Regions from separate parts of the Mesorhizobium sp. B3-1-7 genome, predicted to be linked through region 2. Evidence: predicted binding sites of a transcription regulator. Region 2 holds the regulator's gene; each other region holds the start of a gene.
What was found. Region 2 encodes LexA, which represses DNA repair genes until DNA is damaged. Its sites were predicted from a motif close to TGTTCNNNNTGTGTTCNG; they were not measured.
Positions count from the first base shown of each region.

Region 1: a site for LexA is predicted at 4,598-4,615, ahead of FJ417_RS08395 (YifB family Mg chelatase-like AAA ATPase). Genes of this name have one in related genera too.
Region 3: a site for LexA is predicted at 1,993-2,010, ahead of ruvC (crossover junction endodeoxyribonuclease RuvC). Genes of this name have one in related genera too.

Region 1 is NZ_VFTL01000007.1:167,014-175,064, forward strand. Features, by position in the region: gene FJ417_RS08375 (glycosyltransferase family 4 protein) at 1-566, shown strand, start outside; gene FJ417_RS08380 (LacI family DNA-binding transcriptional regulator) at 725-1,720, opposite strand; gene FJ417_RS08385 (nucleoside hydrolase) at 1,952-2,884, shown strand; gene FJ417_RS08390 (ABC transporter substrate-binding protein) at 2,885-4,540, shown strand; gene FJ417_RS08395 (YifB family Mg chelatase-like AAA ATPase) at 4,708-6,237, shown strand; gene FJ417_RS08400 (outer membrane protein) at 6,367-7,023, opposite strand; gene FJ417_RS08405 (TetR/AcrR family transcriptional regulator) at 7,279-7,866, opposite strand; gene FJ417_RS08410 (DUF308 domain-containing protein) at 7,897-8,051, opposite strand, start outside.
Region 2 is NZ_VFTL01000005.1:75,694-83,744, forward strand. Features, by position in the region: gene FJ417_RS05685 (peptidylprolyl isomerase) at 1-20, shown strand, start outside; gene trpD (anthranilate phosphoribosyltransferase) at 17-1,027, shown strand; gene trpC (indole-3-glycerol phosphate synthase TrpC) at 1,032-1,844, shown strand; gene moaC (cyclic pyranopterin monophosphate synthase MoaC) at 1,846-2,322, shown strand; gene glp (gephyrin-like molybdotransferase Glp) at 2,322-3,527, shown strand; gene FJ417_RS05710 (alpha/beta hydrolase) at 3,591-4,421, opposite strand; gene kynU (kynureninase) at 4,476-5,723, opposite strand; gene lexA (transcriptional repressor LexA) at 6,173-6,907, shown strand; gene FJ417_RS05725 (ComEC/Rec2 family competence protein) at 6,948-8,051, opposite strand, start outside.
Region 3 is NZ_VFTL01000006.1:153,066-161,116, forward strand. Features, by position in the region: gene FJ417_RS07240 (DUF1465 family protein) at 1-443, shown strand, start outside; gene FJ417_RS07245 (glycosyltransferase family 2 protein) at 755-1,819, shown strand; gene ruvC (crossover junction endodeoxyribonuclease RuvC) at 2,052-2,561, shown strand; gene ruvA (Holliday junction branch migration protein RuvA) at 2,572-3,192, shown strand; gene ruvB (Holliday junction branch migration DNA helicase RuvB) at 3,236-4,273, shown strand; gene FJ417_RS07265 (metallophosphoesterase) at 4,407-5,309, shown strand; gene FJ417_RS07270 (cellulase family glycosylhydrolase) at 5,406-6,656, opposite strand; gene ybgC (tol-pal system-associated acyl-CoA thioesterase) at 6,788-7,261, shown strand; gene tolQ (protein TolQ) at 7,571-8,051, shown strand, end outside.

The DNA of each region.
Region 1 (8,051 bases), on a different contig from region 2:
ACAAGGAGTTCGCGCCGGGTCACGTGTTTATCAATGAGTTTGACAGCACCGGCAAGCCTGTCCGATTGGCGCCGGCTCACGTGAACATGCATCTAAATCGTGCAGCCGTGGGAATTTGTCTCTCTGAAATGGAGGGACCAATGTTCGCCAGCACAGAATATCTTCTCGCGGGGCTACCTGTTGTCACGACCCCGAACCATGGTGGCCGAGACCTTTATCTGGATGACGATTATTCGCTTACAGTTCCACCCGATCCTCGATCCATCGCGGAGGCTGTCTTAGCGCTGAAGGAGCGACGAATCCCCCGGGCTTATATTCGTTCGCAAACTTTGAAACGAGTTGAACGAGACCGCGGGCGGTTCATAGACCTTGTAAATGAGATTTTTCTGGAAAGCGGCTCTTTGCGCCGGATCGCCATGCCTTGGCCTTTCCGATTTCCTGTCATGGAGTGGCTTCCACCCCACATCGCAATCGATCGATCGCTTTCAGGTACGGTCGATGCCTTAGCCTCGGATTGCCGGAGGGACTGCTCACCTTTTCAACGGGTCGAGAGCACGCGGCGATAGCCGTTTTCATTTTGTCTTAACCATGTTCCGCTTTTGCACCAAGGAACGCAGCCATTACGACCTGCCGATCGTCCTCGGCCTGGTGGCGACCCATTGCGATGCGAAGCGAGGGGGGCGGCCGGCCAGGTAGCTGTCCGGGCGTCGTCCCACTGCGCCAATTACGCCGTCTTGCGCACGACCACGCTCGGCTCCATCACGATCGCCGCGCGGCGGCGGTCGGGGCCATCGAGGAAGTCGACCAGCGCGTCGATGGCGATGGTGCCTGCTTCGAAGATGCGGCGGTCGATCGTCGACAGCGGGCGTTCCAGCAGCGGCGCCAGATAGATGTTGTCGAAGCCCATGACGGCGCAGTCGTCGGGGACAACAAGCCCCTTTTCGCGGAGCGCAACCGTGGCGCCGATGGCCAGCATGTCGCTCATGCAGCAGATGGCCGAAAACCGCGTGCTTTCAAGCAGCTCCCGCGTCGCCTGGCGCCCGAAACTGTGCTGGAACTCGCCGCAGCGGACGAGGTTTCGATCGACGGCGATGCCAGCCTGGCGGTGCGCTTCCTCGAAGCCGGCGAGCCTGATCCTGGTGTTCGAGCTTTCCGCCGAACCGCTCAGGAAGGCGATGCGGGTGTGGCCCTTAGCGATCAGGTAGCCGGCCGACTGGAAGGCGCCGTTGCGATAGTCGGTATCGACGGTCGCCGCCAGGCAATCGAGCTCCGGGACCTCGCGGTCCATCGACACGAACGGGATGTTCAGGCCCCGCAGCAGGCCGGCATTCGGGATCACGCCGCTCGCCGCCAGCACGATGCCGTCCACGCCATGGCCGGCGAGGAAGGCGAGATGCGCCTCCTCCTTATCCGGAATGCCATCCGAGTTGCACAGGATCGTTGTATAGCCGCGCTGCCGGGCAGCGTCGTCGCAGGCGCGAACCAGCTCGGTGAAATAGGGGTTGAGAATATCCGGAACGATGATGCCGAGGACCTGCGAGCGACGGGTGACCAGCGAGCGGGCGATGGAGTTGGGCGTGTAGTTGAGCTCCCGCGCCAGCGACCAGATGCGGCTGCGCGTTTCCTCGCTGATGAAGGCGTCCTTGCGGTTGAGGACCTTGGAGACGGTGGCGATGGATACGCCGGCACCTCTCGCAATATCCTTGATGGTCGCCGCCACATGTCCTCGCATTGCTTGCCAAGCACCGTCGTCCTGATCCCGTAGCCTCTTACGTCGGCAAAGTCGACCGGCACAGGTGGCGAGCAGGGGCTCCGGCCGGTCGATCGTGTTGACAGCTGGCTGGCATTGCCGTAGGTAAACGTTTAACTCCCTCGATATATGAGACTTTCCAATGCCCGTTCCGCTGTCCCACAGTGCAAGCCCGGCAACGCAAGAGACCGCGACGTGACCATGCCTTCCAGAATCCCGCTGGTGATGGATGTCGACACCGGCACCGACGATGCCGTCTGCATCGCGGCGGCGACGCTCTGCGCGGACAGGATCGAGCTGGTCGGGATCGGCGCCGTCTGCGGCAATGTCGAGATCGAGAAGACGGCCAGGAACACGCTGGATCTGATCGATTTTCTCGGCTGCGACGCGCCCGTGCATGTCGGCGCTTCTCGCCCGCTCGCCAGGCCATTGTGCACCGCCGTCAGCCACGGCACGACCGGACTGGGCGACGTGGTGCTGCCCGCCGCGCGGCGCGGCTTTACCGGGGGCGGCGTAACGGAATTGATCCACGAGGCGGCGAAGCAGCACCCGGGCAGGCTCGAGATCCTCGCCGTCGGGCCGCTGACCAACATCGCCACCGCGCTGATCGAACACCCTGAGCTGCCGTCGCTGATCAAACGCATCACCATCATGGGCGGCGCCATCCGCGGCGGCAACATGACCCTGGCCTCGGAGTTCAATCTCTATTGCGATCCCGAAGCCGCACGCATCGTCTTCGAATCCGGCTGCGCGCTGACGATGGTCGGCCTCGACGTCACGCTGAAGCCGGAGCTGCCGCGCCATGTGTTCGACCGGATAAGGGCTGCATCAGGTCCGCAAGCGGATGTGGTGGCGCGCGTGCTGGACTTCATGATGCGGCGCAAGGACGAATTCGGCGCCGACGACCCGAACCTGCATGACGTGATTGCGCTCGCCGCGATCGTAAAACCGTCGCTGTTCAGGTTCGAAAGCTATTACGTGCATCTGGAAACCGGCGGCGAGGTCACCCGCGGCATGACCATCGCCGATTTCAACAATGTATCAAAGAGGCCGCCAAACGCGCGGGTGGCCGTCGATATCGACGTCGACGGCTTCTGGGACTGGTTCGTCGATCTTTTCGGAGCTGGGAGATAAATGGGGCAGGATAGCGAGCATTGCGAATTCGACCGCCATCATGCGCTGGTCGAGGGCCTGGCGGCGGAGGTCCGGGGCGGATGCCTTCACCGGCGCGAGTTCCTGGCGATGGCAAGCATTTTCGGCGCATCGGCGGTGGCCGCCTATGGCCTGATCGGGCTCGCCGCGCCGACGCCGGCGCGAGCCGCCGAGCCGAAGAAGGGCGGCGTGCTGCGCGTTTCCACCTTCGTCAAGGAGCAGAAGGACCCGCGCGCCTATGACTGGCCGGAAATGGCCAATATCGCGCGCCAGTTCCTCGACACGCTGGTGCGCTACGACACCGACTACACGTTCAAGCCTTCGCTGCTCGAAAGCTGGAAGGTCAATGACGACGCCACCGAATACACGCTCAATCTGCGGCGCGGCGTGACCTGGAACAATGGCGACGACTTCACCGCCGAGGACGTGGTCTTCAACCTCGAGCGCTGGTGCGACAAGGCGGCCGAAGGCAATTCCATGGCCGGCCGCATGACCGCGCTGATCGACGCCAAGACCGGCAAGGCGCGCGACGGCGCCATCATCAGCACCGACGACCACACGGTGGTGCTGAAACTGTCCTCGTCCGACATCTCGATCATCCCGTCGATGACGGAGTATTCGGCGCTGATCGTGCATCGCGGCTATGAGAAGGCCGGCGCCAACCTCATCGCGCATCCGGTCGGCACCGGCGCGTTCGAGCTGGTCTCCTACGACGTCGGCACCAAGGCCGTCGTCAAGCGGCGCCAGAACGGCAAGTGGTGGGGCGGCGAGGCCTATCTCAACGGCATCGAGTTCATCGACTACGGCACCGATCCGGCCGCCTGGGTGAGCGCCTTCGAAGCCGGCGAGATCGACACCAATTTCGAGACCACCGCCGACTATGTCGCGATCATGGACGGCCTGGGGCTGGTGAAGTCGGAAGTGGTGACGGCGGCGACGATCCTTGCCCGCACCAATGTGACCAACAAGCCCTATGACGACATACGCGTGCGCCGCGCCCTGCAAATGGCGACCGACAATCAGGCCGTGCTGACGCTCGGCTATGGCGGCAAGGGCACGGTCGCCGAGAACCACCATGTCAGCCCGCTGCATCCGGAATATTACGCGCTGCCGAAGAAGGCGCGCGACCTCGAAGGCGCCAAAAAGCTGATGGCGGAGGCCGGGCAGCTCGATTTCGAGCACGAGCTGATCACCGGCGACGAGGACTGGCACCGCAGCACCGGAGACGCCATCGCCGCGCAGCTGCGCGAGGCTGGCTTCAAGGTGAAGCGCACCGTGCTGCCGGGCTCGACCTTCTGGAACAACTGGACCAAATATCCCTTCTCGATGACGTCGTGGGGCATGCGGCCGCTGGGCGTCCAGAACCTCGCGCTCGCCTATCGCAGCGGCGAGGCGTGGAACGAATCCGGCTACGCGAATCCCGCGTTCGACGAGAAGCTCGACGAGGCGCTTGCCGTGCCGGACGTCGAAAGGCGCAAGGAGATCATGAAGGATGTCGAACAGATCCTCCAGGATTCCGGCATCCTCATCCAGCCTTACTGGCGCTCGCTGTTCACCCATTCGGTGGCGGCGGTGAAGGACAATCCGGCGCATCCCAATCTCGAGCAGCATTTCGAGAAGGTGTGGCTGGACCGGTAGGCTGGGGAGGCGACAATATACCGGTTCGGCCACGCACCGTTGCCGCGGCCGAATCGATGTTCTTGTAATGTTCTTGCCTCAGCGACAAATCTGTGGTTGTCTGGCGTGAGGTCTTGGGCGGGCTGATCGCAGCGCCGTGCAGGAGCCTGAATCCGGGGGCGGGAAACATGGTGGCGCGGGTTCGCACGGTGGCTTTCCAGGGCATCGAGGCCGTGCCGGTCGATGTCCAGGTGATGGTCGGGCCGGGCAAGGTCGGCATGCAGATCGTCGGCCTGCCGGACAAGGCGGTGGCCGAAAGCCGCGAGCGCGTACAAGCGGCGCTGCACGCATCGGGCCTGTCGATGCCTTCGAAGAAGGTGACGGTGAACCTCGCGCCGGCCGATCTTCCCAAGGAAGGCAGCCATTACGACCTGCCGATCGCGCTTGGCCTGATGGCGGCGCTCGGCGCCATCCCGGGCGACATGCTTGCCGGCTATGTGGTGCTTGGCGAATTGTCGCTCGACGGCACGATTGCCGGCGTGGCGGGCGCGCTGCCGGCGGCGATCGGCGCCAACGCCGAAGGCAAGGGCCTGATCTGCCCCTTCGCCTGCGGCCCGGAGGCGGCCTGGGCCGGCAAGGATTTCGACATACTGGCGCCGCGCAGCCTGATCGCTGTCGCCAACCATTTTCGTGGCACGCAGGTGCTGTCGCGGCCCGAGGCCGGCATAAAGCTCGCCGCGCGCGACCTGCCGGACCTCGCCGACATCAAGGGCCAGGAGAGTGCCAAGCGGGCGCTCGAGGTGGCTGCCGCCGGCGGACACAACCTCTTGATGGTCGGACCGCCTGGCTCGGGCAAGTCGATGCTGGCGCAGCGCCTGCCTTCGATCCTGCCGCCGCTGGCGCCGAAGGAACTGCTCGAAGTGTCGATGATCGCGTCCGTTGCCGGCGAGCTCGGCGAAGGCAAGCTGACGGACCGGCGGCCGTTCCGAGCCCCGCATCACTCCGCCTCGATGGCGGCGATGGTGGGCGGCGGGCTGCGCGCGCGGCCGGGCGAGGTCTCGCTCGCCCATCACGGCGTTCTGTTCCTCGACGAGTTGCCGGAATTCACGCCGCAAGCGCTCGATGCGCTGCGCCAGCCGCTGGAGACAGGCGACTGCATGATCGCGCGGGCCAACCACCGCGTCACCTATCCGGCCCGCATCCAGCTGGTGGCGGCGATGAACCCATGTCGTTGCGGCATGTCGGGCGAGCCCGGCTATCGCTGCTTGCGCGGCGACCGCTGCCGCACCGAATACCAGGCGCGCATTTCCGGCCCGCTGCTCGATCGCATCGACCTTCGGATCGAGGTGCCGGCGGTCTCGGCGAGCGACCTGATCCGGCCGGACAAGGCCGAGACAAGTGCCGCGGTGGCGCAGCGCGTGGCACGCGCCCGCGCCATGCAGCGCGAACGGCTGGAGAAGCTCGGCGCCGGCGCCACCACCAACGCGCATTGCCCGCCTTCGATCATCGAGGAGATCGCCAAGCCCGATACCGCCGGCCTGACGCTGCTCAAGGACGCCAGCGAAAAGCTCGGCTTTTCGGCGCGCGCCTATCATCGCGTGCTGAAGGTCGCCCGCACGCTGGCCGATCTCGACGCCAGCGAAACCGTCGGCCGCATCCATCTGGCCGAAGCGATTTCCTACCGGATGAGCGCGGAGCGGATGGCGCAGGCGGCTTGATGAAGCGACCTGATGCCGCCGGAACGGGGGAGAGCTCTGTCATTTTTTGTTCAAGGCAATTCCTGACGGCGGCGCGATTTGGCGTGCAGCCGCGCCGGCATCATCATGAGCAAATTGCGATGCCCGGAATCAGAATTTGTAGGCTAAGGCAGCGCGAACGACACTGAAGTTCGTCTTCACGTTATACGGATCGATCGGGTCAAACCCGAAGTCTTTCTTGCCGAGGTCGACATAGAGATATTCCGCACGGGCGGTCCAATTGTTGCTGAAAGCGTATTCAACACCGCCGCCGACTGCATATCCTGTCTGGAATTTGGTCCTGGCTACACCGAAGACGTGCTCATCGATCTTCACATCACCCATCGCAACGCCGGCCGTGACATAAGGAAGCCAGCGATCAAAGGCGTAGCCGACGCGGCCCCGGATCGTTCCGAAGGCATCGACGCTCGCTTCTGCGCCAAGGCCGCCGCCGCCAACCCCCGGCGAGAATTCTTTCTTGAAACCCAGGTAGTTGATATCGCCTTCGATACCGAGAACCCACTGACCGTACTGATAATTGGCGCCAACCAAAGCGCCGCCGGTGAAATTGCCGATGTCTGCCGACCCAGGAATGCCGATGAAATCGCCATCGACCTTTCCGAAGGCCCCACCCGCATTCGCACCAACATAAAGGCCGGTCCAGGAATAGGGAACTTCCATGGAGGCCACGGGTTGGACGATGTCAGCGGCATTGGCCCCAGTCATGGCCACGCCCAGAACCAGGAAAGTCCCAAGGATAGAACGCATCGATTGTCTCCCAAGCGTCGCTCGTTATCGCCGCCACTGCAAAGAGCTTAATCTTAATTGTCTAATAAACCTGTAGCAAAACAGTCACTCAATGCGGGAAATGGGGATTGCCGAACGTCCAAGGCGGAACACTTTCTGATCGGCGGACAAAGTGCTGAAGCGGCAATTGATGCCGGTAAGGACGCCAACGGGACGCTCGGCTTCATGCGTGAACTTATCGCCGGAAAGGGGCGCGGATGCCGGCCGATCTCCTCCTCAATCGGTCGCCGGGATCAGCTTCTGCAGCGTCGGTGCCAGGATCATGCCGAAGGTCAGGACATCGCCGTAGGCCCGCGCGGAAATCATCGCCCCGTGCACGGTCGCCATGAAGGCCTCCGCTTCCGCGCGCGGGGCGGCGGAGATCGTCAATGCTCCCTGCGCGGCACCGCGCTCGATGACGCCGGTCAGCCACCCCGAGAGAAACTGAAAATACGCCCGGACCTCCACGGCAACCTCCGGCGGAAGGGCGGGAAGCTCGCTGGCGAGCAAGGCGCAGACGCAGATCGGCCTGCTCGCGTCCTCGATGCACTGCGCCCAGAAGCCGGCATAGGTTCGCAGCAATTCCGGCGGCGCAGGCACATTGCGCTCAAGCTCCGTCATGCCCGTCACGGCATCCTCGAGGTAGCGCCTGACCAGGGTCTGCACGAGGTCGACCTTGCTGGGGAAATGATGATGGATGCTGGCTTTGCGGATACCGACGACCTCGGCGATATCGGCGTAGCTGAACCCGTTATAGCCGCCGGCGACGATGAAGCTCCGCGCGGCGGCCAGGATGTCATCGGCTGTGTTCGAGGGCTTATCCATAGACATGCCTAACGTTCGACGGAAGAAAGCTCAACTCGCGACCTGCCGCGACTTGCGAAGCATATCGCTGACGGAAAGCCACACGGCGGACACCAGGAAGTAGAAGGCGCCGAAGGCGGCGTAGGGCGCGACATTGGCGATGCCGATGGCCTCCGCGCCGCCCGCCATCTTGACGAAGAAGAGGC
Region 2 (8,051 bases):
CGCAAGCACAGACACGATGAGCGCTCTGAAGACACACATAGCCAAGGTCGCCACGGGCACCGCGCTTTCCTTCGAGGAAGCGCGCGAGGCGTTCGACATCATCATGTCGGGCGACGCGACGCCCGGCCAGATCGGCGGCTTCCTGATGGCGCTGCGCGTGCGCGGCGAGACGGTAGGCGAGATTTCCGGCGCGGTCGCCACGATGCGCGCTAAGATGCTGCGCGTCGAGGCGCCGCAAGGCGCCATCGACATCGTCGGCACCGGCGGCGACAATTCGCATTCGGTCAACATCTCGACCGCTTCGGCCTTCGTTATTGCCGCCGCCGGGGTGCCGGTCGCCAAGCATGGCAATCGCGGCCTGTCCTCGCTGACCGGCTCCGCCGACGTGCTGACGGCGCTGGGCGTCCGAATAGACATCCCGCCGGAGATGATCGGCCGCTGCATCCATGAGACCGGCGTCGGCTTCATGTTCGCGCCGGCGCATCATCCGGCGATGAAGCATGTCGGGCCGACCCGCGTCGAGCTCGGCACGCGCACCATCTTCAACCTGCTCGGGCCTTTGTCGAATCCCGCCGGCGTCAGCCGCCAGATGGTCGGCGTCTTCCTGCCGGAGTGGATCATGCCGGTGGCCGAGACGTTGAAAGCGCTGGGCGCCGACCACGCCTGGGTCGTCCATGGCGACGGCTATGACGAGATCACCACGACGGGTGAAACCCAGGTGGCGGAGCTTGTCGGCGGCGAGATCCGCAGCTTCACCCTGACGCCGGAAGCCGTCGGACTGAAGCGGCACACCAAGGAAGAGCTGCGCGGCGGCGACGCCGCCTACAACGCCAAGGAACTGCGCGATATGCTGGGCGGCGCCGCCGGCGCCTATCGCGACACGGTGCTGATGAATGCCGGCGCCGGGCTGGTCGTGGCCGGCAAGGCGACGACGCTTGCCGACGGCATCGCGGCGGCGGCGCAAGCGATCGACAGCGGTCGCGCGCTTGGCGTGCTGGACAAGCTCGTCGAGATTTCGAACGGATAAGGCCTTGTCGGACATCCTGCGCAAGATCGAAGCCTACAAGCGCGACGAGATCGCGGCAGCCAAGCTCGCCATGCCGCTCGCCGAGATCAAGGCGAAGGCCAGGGACGCCGAGCCGCCGCGCGGCTTCCTTGCTGCGCTCGAGGCCAAGCGCCGGGGCGGCGGCTTCGCGTTGATTGCCGAAATCAAGAAGGCCAGCCCCTCCAAGGGGCTGATCCGCGCCGATTTCGACCCGCCAGCCTTGGCCAAGGCCTATCAGAAAGGTGGCGCGACCTGCCTTTCGGTGCTGACCGACGCGCCATCCTTCCAAGGCGCGCCGGAATTTCTCACCAAGGCGCGCAAGGCGGTGTCCCTGCCCGCATTGCGTAAGGATTTCCTATTCGACCCTTACCAGGTCTACGAAGCACGAGCCTGGGGCGCAGACGCCATCCTGATCATCATGGCAAGCGTCGACGATGCTCTGGCGAGCGAATTGGAAGCTATCGCCTTCGAACTCGGGATGGACGCGCTGATCGAGGTGCATGACGAGGCCGAAACGGAGCGCGCGCTAAAATTGTCGTCGCAACTGATCGGTATCAACAACCGCAATCTGCGGACCTTCGAGACCAGCCTTGAGACTTCCGAGCGGCTGGCGCGAATGGTGCCGGGCGGCTACCTGCTGGTCAGCGAGAGCGGCATCTTCACCCACGGCGACTGCCTCAGGATGCAGAAGACCGGCATCAGCACCTTCCTGGTCGGCGAGAGCCTGATGCGGCAAGCGAACGTGGCCGCGGCGACCGAGCTTCTGCTGACAGGCAAGGCAGCGGCCGAGGCCATCTGAGATGGCCCTCACCCATCTTGGCGCCAAGGGCGAAGCCAATATGGTCGATGTCGGCGACAAGGCCGAGACGATCCGCACGGCGATCGCCGAAGGTTTTGTCTCGATGCGGCCGGAAACGCTGGAGATGATTCTCGCAGGCGATGCCAAGAAGGGCGATGTGCTGGGCACAGCCCGCATCGCCGGTATCATGGCCGCGAAGAAAACGCATGAGCTGATCCCGCTCTGCCATCCGCTGCTTCTGACAAAAGTTGCCGTCGAGATCGAGCCGGACCGCACGCTGCCTGGCCTCAGGGTCACCGCGCTTGCCCGCGTCACCGGCAAGACCGGCGTCGAGATGGAGGCGCTGACCGCGGCGTCGGTCGCCTGCCTCACCATCTACGACATGGCCAAGGCGGCGGACCGCGGCATGGTGGTTTCCGGCATCCGGCTGGTCGAGAAGACAGGCGGCAAGTCCGGCGACTACAAGGTGGATGCCTGATGGCCTTGGTCCCGGTCGCCGAAGCGCTCGAACGCCTGCTGGACGGTGCTGCGCCATTACCCGGCGAAAGCATTCCGCTGGCTGACGCGGCCGGCCGGGTCCTGGCGGAGCCGGTCGTGGCGCTACGCACGCAGCCGCCGTTCAACGCCTCGGCCATGGACGGCTATGCCGCAAGATCCGCCGATGTCGCTTCAGCGCCGGCTGAACTCGAGGTCATAGGCATGGCGCCCGCCGGGCGCGGTTTCTCCGGAACCGTCGGCAAAGGCCAGGCCGTGCGCATCTTTACCGGCGCGCCGCTGCCTGAAGGCGCCGACACCATCGTCATCCAGGAAAACGTCCGCGACCTTGGCAACCGCCAGATCGAAGTGACGGAGCCGACCGCCGAAGGACGCAATGTCCGTCGCCGCGGGCTCGACTTCGGCCAGGGCGACCTGCTGCTCGAAAAAGGCCGCGCGCTCGACGCGGCGGCCCTTTCGCTGGCGGCGTCAGCCAACCACCCCGCCTTGAACGTCGTGCGGCGGCCGCTGGTTGCGATCATCGCCACCGGCGACGAATTGCTGCCGCCAGGCAGCGCGCTCGGCCCCGACCAGATCATTTCGTCCAACGCCTATGGCGTCGTCGCCGCCGCCCAGTCGGTCGGCGCGCGCGCGCTCGATCTCGGCATCGCCGCCGACCGCCAGGAGGCGATCGCCGCGCTGGTCAGGAAAGCGGTCGAGGCGAACGCCGACGTCATCGTCACGCTCGGCGGCGCCTCGGTCGGCGACCACGACCTGATCCATGACGTGCTGACCGGCGAAGGCATGAAGCTCGACTTCTGGAAGATCGCCATGCGCCCCGGCAAACCGCTGATGTTTGGCCGGCTTGGCAATGTCCGTTGCATCGGCCTGCCCGGCAATCCGGTGGCAAGCATCGTCTGCTCGCAACTCTTCCTGAAGCCGCTGCTTGCCAGGCTCGGCGGCCGCGATCACCGGCAGGACGTGCGAACGGCCCGGCTGGGCGCTGCGATGCAGGCCAACGATCTAAGGCAGGACTACGTGCGCGCCGTTGTGCGCGAGGACGCCGGCACCCTGGTCGCGATGCCTTTCGGCATCCAGGACTCCTCGATGCTGCGCATGCTTGCCGACGCCAACGGCCTGATCGTGCGCCAGCCCTTCGCGCCCGCCGCGCAGGCCGGCGCCGAATGCAACGTTCTGATGCTGCGCTGAGCCGGTCTATCCCGCCGTTTTAACGCAATTCTCGACCGAAACCATTCACACCGCCGAATTGCTCTATTCGGCGATCAGTGCCCGAGTGAGGGGATGATCCGGATCTCCGAGCCCATCGACAACGTTGAAATGATGCCGGTCCGGCTCGACCACTGAACCGGTGGTGGCGCCGAGCCCGGTCCAGATGTTGGCAAGCAATGTACTCTGGCGCAGGAATTCCGAACGCTCGCCGCCGCCGACCCAACAGGTGATGCGGGCTCCCCGCCGAGGCCGCAGCAAAGCCGGGCTTTCGCTCAACGCTTCCTTCTCGTCGATGTTCAGGGTCTCGTTCAGTGCGGTGAACATCAGCGGCCGAAGGTCGTGCAGGCCTGAGATCGAAACAACCTGGCGTATGCGCCGCGACACATCGGACGACAGCGGCGAGGCCGCGGTCACCATCCGGCTGACGAGATGTCCGCCGGCCGAGTGCCCGGTCAGCACCAGCGGACCATCGATCATCGCTGCCGCCTTCTCGATCGCTGCCGCAACCTCGTTGACGATGCCGCTGATCCTGGTCTGCGGGCAAAGCGTGTAAGAGGGCATGGCGACGGCAAAACCGTGGCCGACCGCACCTCCAGCCAGATGCGACCAGGAGGTCTTGTCTGATTCCATCCAGTAACCGCCATGGATGAACACGACGAGCCCCTTTGGCGCAGCAGGTGGGAGAAACAGATCGAACCGGTTGCGCGGCGCTTCGCCGTACACGATATCGAACCGCGCCCTGCCTTGCGCCAGCAGCTTTTCCCGAAAGGCCCGCGCCGGTTGATCCCAAGCCGCGGGCCAGCGGTCGCCGCCGGCGATGTTCGCGCCGTTGGCATAGGCGTTGTCCCAGTCGGCAATACGGTGTCCGAGCAACGGCCCCTCCACGATCAGCTCAATGTCGAGTGGTTTTGATTGGCATCGCCGCGGTCAGGTAACGGTTGTCTTGACCGCGAAGCGGGCTTCTCGCCAGACGCCGGTCCGCAAGATGTCCTCGAGCACTTCGACGGCATTCCAGACATCCCTGTAGCCGACATAGAGCGGGGTAAAACCGAAGCGCATGGTCGACGGCGCCCGAAAATCACCGATCACGCCGCGTTCGATCAGGGCCCGCATGATCTGGTAGCCATGCTGGTGAATGAAGGAAATCTGGCTGCCGCGTTTGGCGCCGTCGCGGGTGCTTTCCAGCGTAAGATCGTAACCGCCGCACCGTGCCTCGACGAGTTCGATGAACAGATCGGCCAGCGCAATGCTCTTCCTCCGCACCGTCGCCAGGTCAACGCCGTTCCAGATGTCGAGCGCGCCTTTCAGCGTCCGCATCGACAGGACCGGCTGCGTGCCGCACAGAAATCGGCGGATGCCGGTGCCTGGCGCATAGGCTTGCTCGAAGGCGAACGGCCGTGCATGGCTCCACCACCCGCTGAGCGGCTGCCGCACATCGGCAAGATGCCGCTCGGCCGCATAGATGAAGGCAGGAGAACCTGGCCCGCCATTGAGATATTTATAGGTGCAGCCGACGGCGAAATCGGCGCTTGCCCTGTCAAGTTCTACCGGCATGGCGCCCGCGCTGTGGCAGAGATCCCATACGATCAGCGCACCGGCGTCATGCGCCATGCGCGTAAGCGCCGCCATGTCGCGCAACTCGCCGGATTTGTAATTGACGTGGTTGACCAACACCACCGCCACGCGTTCGTCGATCAGTTCCTCGATGCTCGGCGCGTCCACGCCAGCCAGGCGCAGGACAGTGTTCTTTCCGGTCGAGGTCACCCCTTCGGCCATATAGATATCGGTCGGAAAACTGTCGCCCTCGGCAACGATCACGGTTCGGTCCGGCCGCATCGCCATCGCCGCGTGCAGCACTTTGTAGATGTTGATCGACGTGGTGTCGCAGACCACGGTCTGGCCCGGCGCCGCGCCGATCAGGCGTCCGAGCCGGTCGCCCAGCTCGACCGGCATGTCGAACCATCCATCCTTGTTCCAGGCACGAATGAGGTCATGCGCCCACTCCTCGGCAGCTGCCTTGCGCAACTCGTCGAATGCGGCGTGCGAGGCCGCTCCCAACGAATTCCCGTCGAGGTAGATCACCCCCTCCGGCAGGACAAAGCGATCGCGCAGGGCGCGCAGCGGATCCGCTGCATCCATCGCCTCGGTCTCGGCGAGATCAGGAATTCCCCCCATCATGCTGCCGCCTCCATTTCGGCATGGCGCCTCTCACGGCTGGCCAAGGACGGTTGTCTCACCACCGTCCGTGCCACGGCAAGAACCTTCTGCGCTATGTTAGCTGGTCCATAGACGGCGAAGACCATGGATCGGAATCATTGCCGAAGTTGGCATTTTGGGTCCGTTTCGTTCACGGTGAAGCACGTTCGCGCAAGAGCCGAAGCAATCCCGCCCGCGCCTTTGTGATGGTGTTGGACCGCGCTTCAGCTTAAGGAGGGCCGCATAATCGAGCGGAATCAATGACACCGCTGACCTGACTCGGCCAGGTATCCCTTGGATGCAACATTGTTTCCGAAGCCTCAACAAATTCACTAAACTTTAAACGGTTGCGGAACACAACTGGAACAGATAGTGTTTGTTCTGGGTTTGTTTTTCTGATTCCGGTTTCAGAACCCAAGGGGGCCGCCATGCTGACGCGCAAACAACATGAACTGCTGATGTTCATCCATGAACGCCTCAAGGAGAGCGGGATTCCGCCGTCTTTCGACGAGATGAAGGAAGCGCTCGATCTGGCCTCCAAATCGGGCATCCATCGGCTGATCACGGCGCTGGAAGAACGCGGCTTCATTCGCCGGCTGCCGAACCGGGCGCGCGCGCTTGAAGTGCTGCGGCTGCCCGACTCGATCGCGCCTGGCCTGAATGCCGCGAGAAAGTTTTCGCCGAGCGTCATCCAGGGCGGCCAGGGCAATCTTGGCCGCCAGGTCAAGCCGGCGGCGCCCTCTCGCACGCCGACACCCAGCAATGACGACGACGCTGTTTCGGCCGTGTCCATTCCGGTGATGGGCCGCATCGCCGCCGGCGTGCCGATAGACGCTATCCAGCACCAGACGCATTCGATCTCGGTGCCGCCGGACATGATCATGGGCGGCGAGCATTACGCGTTGGAGGTCAAGGGCGACTCGATGATCGAGGCCGGCATCTTCGACGGCGATACCGTCATCATCCGCAATGCCAACACGGCAAGCCCGGGTGAGATCGTGGTGGCGCTGGTCGACGATGAGGAGGCGACCCTGAAGCGTTTCCGCCGCAAGGGTGCCTCGATCGCGCTCGAAGCCGCCAACCCGGCGTATGAGACCCGTATCTTCGGACCGGACCGGGTCAAGGTTCAGGGTAAGCTCGTCGGACTCATCCGCCGTTACTGAGCAGAACCGCGCGGCGGTCTTCGCCGGAACTGCGTGCCACCTATTCTGTAGGCTGCGGCGCGACCGCCGGCTTTTCCGGTCGTTGATAGGGCGGCAGCCCCCTCGCCTCACGCGCGTATTTCCGCTGCTCGTGCCAGGGTCGGTACGGTTCTTCGACCGCGTAGCGAACGATTGGCCGCGCGGTTGCCGATTGCGGATCGAAGAAGATGGCGGCGCTGCCGTCGCGTGCCAGTTGCCGCTTGGTGACGACAAGCACGCGCGGATCGCGGCATGGGTTGTAGGCCGTGGCGTCGTCGATGACGATGAGGTCGGCGAAACCGCAAGCAGGCCGGGCGCTGGCGCGATTCTCGGTGAGCGCGACGATGGCGCCGGAAGGATGCCGGCCGATGCAGAGGTCGCCGATGCAGTAGAAGGGCGAGCCGGGCGGCAGGTCGACGGGATCGGCGATGTCGAGGGCGTCTTTAGCGAACGTCTCCGGCGGTACGATTTCCTCGGCTTTCAGCGCCCGTTTCCAGTTGTCCGTGGTGAACTCGTTGGAGCGCGTGCGGTTGATGGCAAGCTCGCCGCCGCCGATCGGCATCGCCACCAGATGCGCGTCCTCCGAGACAAGCACATCCGGGGCGCGGACATGCGGAATGGCCAGCAGCGCGGCGAGCGCGAAGGGTACGGCGGCAAGCCTCAGCCAGGTGGTGGCCATCGTCGCGATGACCAGCGCGACCGTCGCCAGCAGCACCGACTGGATCGAGATCAGCCCGACGGCGTCGACCGGTGAGCGCTCGGAGATCCACGCCGAAATGGCGATCATCGCCGTCAGGCCCTTGCCCATCACATAAAGGAATGGGCCGTCGAAGCCGAAGGGCATGGCCAGCGCGCTCAACACGGCAAACGGCATGACGATCAGTGAGACGATCGGCATGACCGCCAGATTGGCCAGCAGGCTGAGCGGCGACACCCGCTGGAAGTGCCAGATCGCAAACAACAATGTCGCGCTGCCCGCGATGAGCGATGTCACGGCGGCACCACCCACTCCGATCGCCAGTTTTCGCGATAGGAAGCCGAGGAACGAACGCTTTGCCGGCGGCGCGGTCGTTTTGCCGGCGCGATAGTCGGCAAAACCGGCATAGGCGCCGACCAGCGCGGCGGT
Region 3 (8,051 bases), on a different contig from region 2:
AAGGCATGGGGCTGGTCGAGCAGGCCGCCGAATATCTCGATGGCAAGGGCAGGCTCGAAGCCAAGAAATTGTCGCGCACGGCGGCGACACTCTATGCGGCCGAGTCGATGCGGCTGACCACAAGGCTCATGCAGGTCGCCTCCTGGCTGCTTTTGCAGCGGGCGGCGAATTCCGGCGAGATGACGCGCGACCAGGTGGCCTCGGAGAAATCCAAGGTGCGACTCGACACCGCCTCCGCGCATGACGAGGCGCTCGGCTGGAAAGAGCTGCCCAAGGATTTTCTGGACCTCGTGACGCGCTCGCTGCGCCTTCAGGCGCTGGTGCGGCGCATGGACGAGGAAATCTATGGCGGCGTCATCAACGAGACGCACGCCCCCAGCCGGCGGGCCAACCCGGTTTCCGACCAGATCAGTCTCTTGAATACGGCTTTCGCGCGCGGCTGAAACCGCGTTTGCAACAAACGCCGCGATAGCGGCGCGCGGGAAGCGGGAACCCACATCGTTCAATCGAGGCGCGATCTGGCGAGCCGCGATCGTGGCCGCAAGTCGAGCGCCTGCGACCCCGACTGCTCTTCGATACCGCGGGTAACCGTCGTTGCATCGAAGGCCATGCCGGCCTTCGCGAGAAATATTGCCCTTGTCTTGAAGCGATGGGCTCCTAGTTGGAGCCGTTCGCCGCAGCCGGGTCGACCTGAGCCGGTTTTGCAAGAAAATCACCGTCACTGTGACCAAAGCAGATTGCGAGGCTTGATCCCGTGCATTCGCCATTGGACCGCATCCCGGTATCGATCATCATCCCCAATTATAACTACGAACAGTTTCTTGGACGCGCCATCGACAGCGCGTTGGAACAGGACCACCGAAATGTCGAGGTCGTGGTCGTCGACGACGCATCGACGGACGCGTCGGTAGCCGTCATCGAATCCTACGGCGACAAGATCCGCTCGTGCCTCAGGCGCAGGAATGGCGGACATGCCGCTGCGTTCAATACGGGGTTCGAGGCGAGCACCGGGGAGATCGTTCTTTTCCTCGACGCCGACGATTATCTCTATCCGAACGCCGTCTCCGAGGTCCTGGACGAGTGGGACGCGGATGTCGCCCAGGCGCAATTCAGACTGCATCTCGTCGATGAGGACCAACATATCAAGGATGTCTTTCCACCCCCGGAACAGCCATTCGACTCGGGCGACGTCGTCCCGGAATTGTTGCGCAAGGGGCGCTACCGTACGACGGTGACGAGCGGGCTGGCGTTCGACCGTGAGGCGCTGGACCCGATAATGCCCATGCCCGAAAGCGATTTCCGGCAAGGCGCCGATGGCTATCTCGCAACGCTCGCGCCGCTGCACGGGGAGGTGAAATCCATCGACACCTGCCTTGGCGCCTACCGCATCCACGGCTCCAACCATTCGGTCTTTGCCGAAAAGCTTGCCGAGCGGGCGCGCTGGCGCGTGGCGCATGACTTCCGGCGCCTTGAAGCCTTGTCCGACCGGGCGGCCGAGATCGGTCTGACCGTACCGCCGGATGCCGGCCTTCGCGATCCGGTTCATCTGGAAGAGCGACTGGCCTCGCTTTGCGTCGACGAGCCCCGGCATCCGGTCACGACCGACTCCCGGCTGGGACTGGCAAAAGCGGGCGCCGCCGCCAGTCTGGAAATGAACGCATCCTGGCGGCGGCGGGCTGCGCTGGCAGCCTGGTTCCTCTGCATCGGGCTCCTGCCGCGGCGCATGGGAAATGCAGTCCTGGCATGGAAGCTGGTCGCGTCGTCGAGACCGGCATTTCTCACGCGGCTGTCGAAAACCATCCGTCGCGTGACGAACTAAAGTGCGTAGCGCTGAAGCGGATTCAGGCGACGCGCTTTAAAAGGCTTTGTTTCCATGCATGTCGCAAAACCGCTGCACACTTTTGCGCGACACGCATTAGGTCCGGGATTTCGGACCTGCCAGCCCGTGAACGCCAGCTGATGGGATTTCGAATGCGTTCTTAAGATCGCGATTGTTTCTGGTTTGTTCACATTTCGCTGGCATCGCTTGCCGCCACGGCTAGACTTGGCGCATGGGGGAAGCGATTCGCATCATCGGCATCGATCCGGGGCTGAGGCGCACCGGTTGGGGTATTATCGACAGCGTGGGCAATTCGCTGCGCTTCGTCGCGTCCGGCACGGTGAGGTCCGACGAAAAGGAGTCGTTGGCGACAAGACTCTGCCAGCTGCATGACGGTTTGGCCGAGGTGCTGCACCAAGCCATGCCGCATGAGGCAGCGGTCGAGCAGACGTTCGTCAATAAGGACGCCACGGCGACGCTGAAGCTCGGCCAGGCGCGCGGTATTGCCATGCTGGTGCCGGCGCGTGCCGGACTGGTGGTCGCCGAATATGCCCCCAATGCCGTCAAGAAGGCGGTTATCGGCGTCGGCCACGGCGAGAAGAAGCAAATCCATATGATGGTCAAGGTGCTGATGCCGAAGGCGATCTTCGACACCGACGATGCTGCCGACGCTTTGGCCATCGCCATCTGCCATGCGCATCACCGCCAAAGCGTCGCCTACCGGATGGCAGCGCTGGCGTGAGGGGACAATCATGATCGGCAAGCTCAAGGGCACGCTGGACGAGATCGACGAGGACTCCTGCCTCGTCGACGTGCATGGCGTCGGCTATGTCGCGCATTGCTCGGCGCGCACGCTGGCGTCGCTGCCGTCGCCCGGCGAGGCGGTGGTGCTGTTCATCGAGACCTATGTGCGCGAGGACATGATCCGGCTCTACGGCTTTCAGTCGGCGCTGGAGCGCGAGTGGTTCCGACTTTTGATGAACAATGTGCAGGGCGTCGGTGCCAAGGTGGCGCTGGCCATCCTGTCGACGCTGGCGCCGGCCGACCTCGCCAATGCGATCGCGCTGCGCGACATCGCCATGGTCTCCAGAGCGCCAGGCGTCGGCAAGAAGGTGGCGGAGCGCATCGTCACCGAATTGCGCACCAAGGCGCCTGCCTATGCGGGCGCGGCCAGCGGCACGATCGGCTTCAAGCAGGAACTCGGCGAAGGCGTCGCGGCGGCACCGATTACGGATGCGGTCTCGGCGCTGGTCAATCTCGGCTATTCGCGCGACATCGCGGCGAACGCGGTTGCGGCAGCGCTGAAATCGGCCGGCGAGGGCGCGGATGCGTCCAAGCTGATCCGCTTCGGCCTTAAGGAACTGGCGCGGTGAGGCGGCGCTTGTTCCGTTGTCGGTCCTATGCAAGGAAGGCGGCATGAGCCTTTCGCCCCGCCTCATTGCCCCCGACAAGCGCGGTGAGGATGCCGACCAGACCTTGCGGCCGCAGTCGCTCGACGAGTTCGTCGGCCAGGCGGCGGTGCGCGCCAATCTCAAGGTCTTCGTCGATGCCGCCAAGGGCCGCGGCGAGGCGCTCGACCATGTGCTGTTCGTCGGTCCGCCGGGGCTCGGCAAGACGACGCTGGCGCAGATCATGGCGCGCGAGCTCGGCGTCAATTTCCGCTCGACCTCGGGTCCGGTTATCGCCAAGGCGGGCGATCTGGCGGCGCTGCTCACCAATCTGGAGGAGCGCGACGTGCTCTTCATCGACGAGATCCATCGGCTCAATCCGGCGGTCGAGGAAATCCTCTATCCGGCGATGGAGGATTTCCAGCTCGACCTGATCATCGGCGAGGGGCCGGCGGCGCGCTCGGTCAAGATCGACCTTGCCCGTTTCACGCTGGTCGCGGCGACGACCCGGCTTGGGCTCCTGACCAATCCGCTGCGCGATCGCTTCGGCATTCCCGTCCGGCTCAATTTCTATACGGTCGAGGAGCTGGAGCAGATCGTGCGGCGCGGCGCCCGCATCCTGTCGATGCCGCTTGGTGACGATGGCGCGCTGGAGATCGCGCGCCGCGCGCGCGGCACGCCGCGCATCGCCGGCCGGCTGCTGCGCCGGGTGCGCGATTTCGCCAGCGTCGCGGGGGACGGCCATGTCGACAGGAAGATCGCCGACGAGGCGCTGACAAGGCTGGAGGTCGACGCGCTTGGCCTCGACGCGCTCGACCGCCGCTATCTGTCGATGATCGCGCGCAATTTCGGCGGCGGACCGGTCGGCATCGAGACGATCGCGGCCGGGCTCTCCGAGCCGCGAGACGCGATCGAGGACATCATCGAGCCCTATCTGATCCAGCAGGGCTTCATCCAGCGCACGCCGCGCGGCCGCGTTCTGACTGCCAATGCCTGGCGCCATCTCGGGCTCGACCCGCCCAAGGATATCGCCCAGCAGCAGATCAGCCTGTTCCAGGAAGAGTAACGCATATTTGTTCGCCGTTTGGCCGCGTAACGGCCCGTTTGCGCAGAATCTGCTCGCCTCGGCCTAGCTGAGGGCGTAATTGCCCCCTTTAAGGCAGCTTCCTGATAGAATCCCAAGGGGCTTGGGCCGATCCATGATCACCAGACGTGGTTTCCTGCGCCTTGTCGGCGGCTCGGCCTTCAGCCTGGTGTCGCTTGGCGCTTATGCCGTCGGCATCGAGCCGATGCTGCTGACCCATGTGAAGCGCTACACGCTGACGCCGCCGCACTGGCCGGCCGGACTCAAGTTGCGCGTCGTGGCGCTTGCCGACATCCATGCCTGCCGGCCCTGGATGACGCCGGAACGGATCGCAGCACTTGCTGAGGAAGCCAATGCGTTGCAGCCGGACCTCATCGTCATGCTTGGCGACTATCCCGCCGGGACCCGGCTGGTGACCGGCTGGGTAAACGCGTCGGAATGGGCGCCCGCGCTGGCAGGGCTCAAGGCGCCGCTCGGCGTGTGGTCTATCCTCGGCAATCACGACTGGTGGGATGATCGCTCGGCGCAAGCGGCCGGGGCAGGGCCGACGATTTCGCGAAAGGCGCTGGAGGCTGTCGGCATTCCGGTGCTGGAGAACGACGTCGTACGCCTGGAAAAGGACGGCCAGGGCTTCTGGATAGCCGGCCTGGCCGACCAGATCGCCCTGTTGCCGGACAAGGCCAAGGGCCGCAGGGGGCTCACCGGTCTCGACGACCTTCCCGGCACGCTGGCCAAGGTTGGCGACACTGCTCCCATCATCCTGCTCGCGCATGAGCCGGATATTTTTCCGAAAGTGCCCTGGAGGGTTTCGCTGACGCTGTCCGGTCATACGCATGGCGGGCAGGTGCGGCTGTTCGGCTATTCGCCGGTGGTGCCTTCCGCCTACGGTAACCGTTACGCCTACGGCCATGTCGTCGAGAACGATCGCAACCTGATTGTCTCAGGCGGACTGGGCTTCAGCATCGCGCCGATACGTTTCGGGGTGCGGCCGGAGATCCTGCAGATCGATCTCGGCTAATACATGTCGCGCAAAAGTGTGCAGCGGTATGCATGAAAACAAAGGCTTAAAGCGCGTCGCCTGAATCCGCTTCAGCGCGACGCGCTTTAGCTCAGCTTACCGAAGCGCTCGGATGGCGTTCATCACGTCCGGCTCCGCCTTCTCGCCGTCGAACGCGTCGACGACGCCGAAGGCGCCGCCATAGCTCCACACCGACCAGGAAAAGCCATGCGCCTCGGCGCGGGCGATCATGTCGCGCACATAGGCCGCGCGGTAGGCGGCCGGCATGACGAAGCCGTTGCCGTATTCCTGGCGGATCATGCCGAATTCGCCGAGCGTGATGTCCTGCGGCTTGACGCCGTTTGCCTTCGCCCAGGCGTCGACCATCGCGAACGGCGCATCCATCAGGCCAAGCAGCTTTTCGGGGCTGTCCATCGTCGCCACCTGCTCGTCGAGATAGGCGAGCAGGCCGCTCCGCCGCGCCCAAGGCGCCTCGGCCTTGATCCGGTCGCGGATCGTGTCCAGCGTCATGCCCAACTGCGCCTTCGGAACGGCCGTCAGCGGGTAAGGCAGGCCGGTGACGTAGGGGATGAAGTCGCCGGCCCAGCTTGCGCCCTGATGCGTCAGAAGAAACGGATCGTAGGAGTGGAAGGTCCAGATGACGTTGTCATCGGCGATCGTCCTGGGATCGATTCTGGCCAGCGACTCCGCGTTCGAATAGCAGCCGCCGCTCAACACCAGCGTGAGCCGGGCGGCGGCGGCGCGCGCGGCGGCGAACAAGCGCTTCTGCAGGTCGGGCCAAAGATTGGTGCCGCTCGCGTCGCAATCGACCAGCGGCTCATTCATCAATTCCAGCGCGACAAGCTTCGGATCCTCCTTGGCCAGCGTCCGCGCCATCTTGCGCACCAGCTCGGTATAGGCATCGAAGACGGCCGGATCGTGCATGACCTCGCTCATGCCGATCTTGCGATTGCCGCCGGCGGGGATCAGATGCAGGTCGACGATCACCTTGAGGCCGGCGCGGTTGACCATGCGCGCCGAGTCCAGCACGCTGCCATAGAGGTCGTCGCGAAGGGCCGCGGTCTGATCCGAGAGAAAGGGCGCGGGATCGACCGGCATGCGCAGGAAGTCGAAGCCTGCATCCTTGAGCGCCTTGAGGTCGTCCTCGTTGAGGAATTTGCGCCATTCCGGATAGGGCAGGATCATCTGGCGGTCGCCCCATCTGTCCTCGTTCGGCCAGGTCACCCACTGGTCGAGATTGAGGCCGCGTTTCATCGAGAACGTCGCCGCTCCGGCGGGCAACGCCAAAGCGGCAAACGCAAGCAGCGCCGCCATCAAGGTCTTGATCATCGTGCCCAACAATGCCATCCCGTTTGCGCGCGAAAACAGTGCGTGTCGCCCAAAAGTGTGCAGCGGTTTTGGGATAACGACACGCATAGAAAAAATGCCTAGGGCCCGAGGGCTTTAGGTGCCTGTTCGGGCCTGAAAAGGAAAGCGCGATGGACGATCATGGTGAATCGGCGGCGCTGAGCGCCGGGCTTTCCGGCGCGCTGATGGATTTCGGCCATCGGCTGATGGCCCGGGTCTACTATGCCGACACCGATTTCTCCGGCGTCGTCTATCATGCGCGCTATCTCGAATTCCTCGAACGCGGGCGCTCCGACTATCTGCGGCTGACCGGCGTCCATCACACCGAACTCCTGGACGGCAAGCATGGCGAGCGCATCGTCTGGGTGGTCCGGCGCATGGAGATCGACTTCCGTTCGCCGGCGCGCATGGACGATATCCTGACCATCGACACGCGCACCGACGACATTTCCGGCGCCCGCATCTTCATGGGCCAGCAATTGAAGCGCGGCGGCGATGTGCTGGTCGAGGCCAGGGTCGAAGCGGCGATCGTCGGCGAAAGCGGCCGGCCAAAGCGTTTCCCGAAGGAGTGGGTCGCCGCCTTTATGCCAAGGGCCAAGGCCTGACCCTTCGGTTGCCGGCACAATCTCGAAGCCGATAACCAGACGGCTCCTGTGGCCGGACGGCTGCAGCCATGCGCGGCAATGCGCCGCGCCTTACGTCCTAACCCATCCTTAACCATAACGGTTCATGAAGGAATTGGCGAAGATTGGCGCAATTCGTGCGCCTTCCTTTCACCAATATTTGCCTCGAAAAGGCCGCGAAACGGTGCATTCGGGGCGTAGCCCGCAAGCTTCACGCTTCGCGCGATCGGACCAAAGGGATGCCATGGGCCAGCCGCCAGCGATGCCCGGATAATCTTAAGGACTTAAGTCATGGAAAACATCGCACTCGCCGATCCGGCAGCGCATTTATCGATCTGGGCGCTGTTCATGCAGGCCGGCTGGGTGGTCAAGCTGGTCATGATCGGCCTGCTCTGCGCCTCGATCTGGACCTGGGCCATCATCATCGACAAGCTCGTCGCCTATGGCCGGATGAAGTTGGCATTGAACCGCTTCGAGCAGATCTTCTGGTCCGGGCAATCGCTTGAAGAACTCTATCGGACGCTGGCCGACCGCAAGACCACCGGCATGGGCGCGATCTTCGTCGCCGCCATGCGCGAATGGAAGAAGAGTTTCGAAAAGGGCGCGAAATCGGCGCTGGCGCTGCAGACCCGCATCGACAAGGCGATGGACCTGGCGCTGACGCGTGAAATGGAGAAGCTGGAGGGTCGCCTCGGCTTCCTCGCCACCACCGGCTCGGCCGCACCCTTCATCGGGCTGTTCGGCACCGTCATCGGCATCATGACGTCGTTCC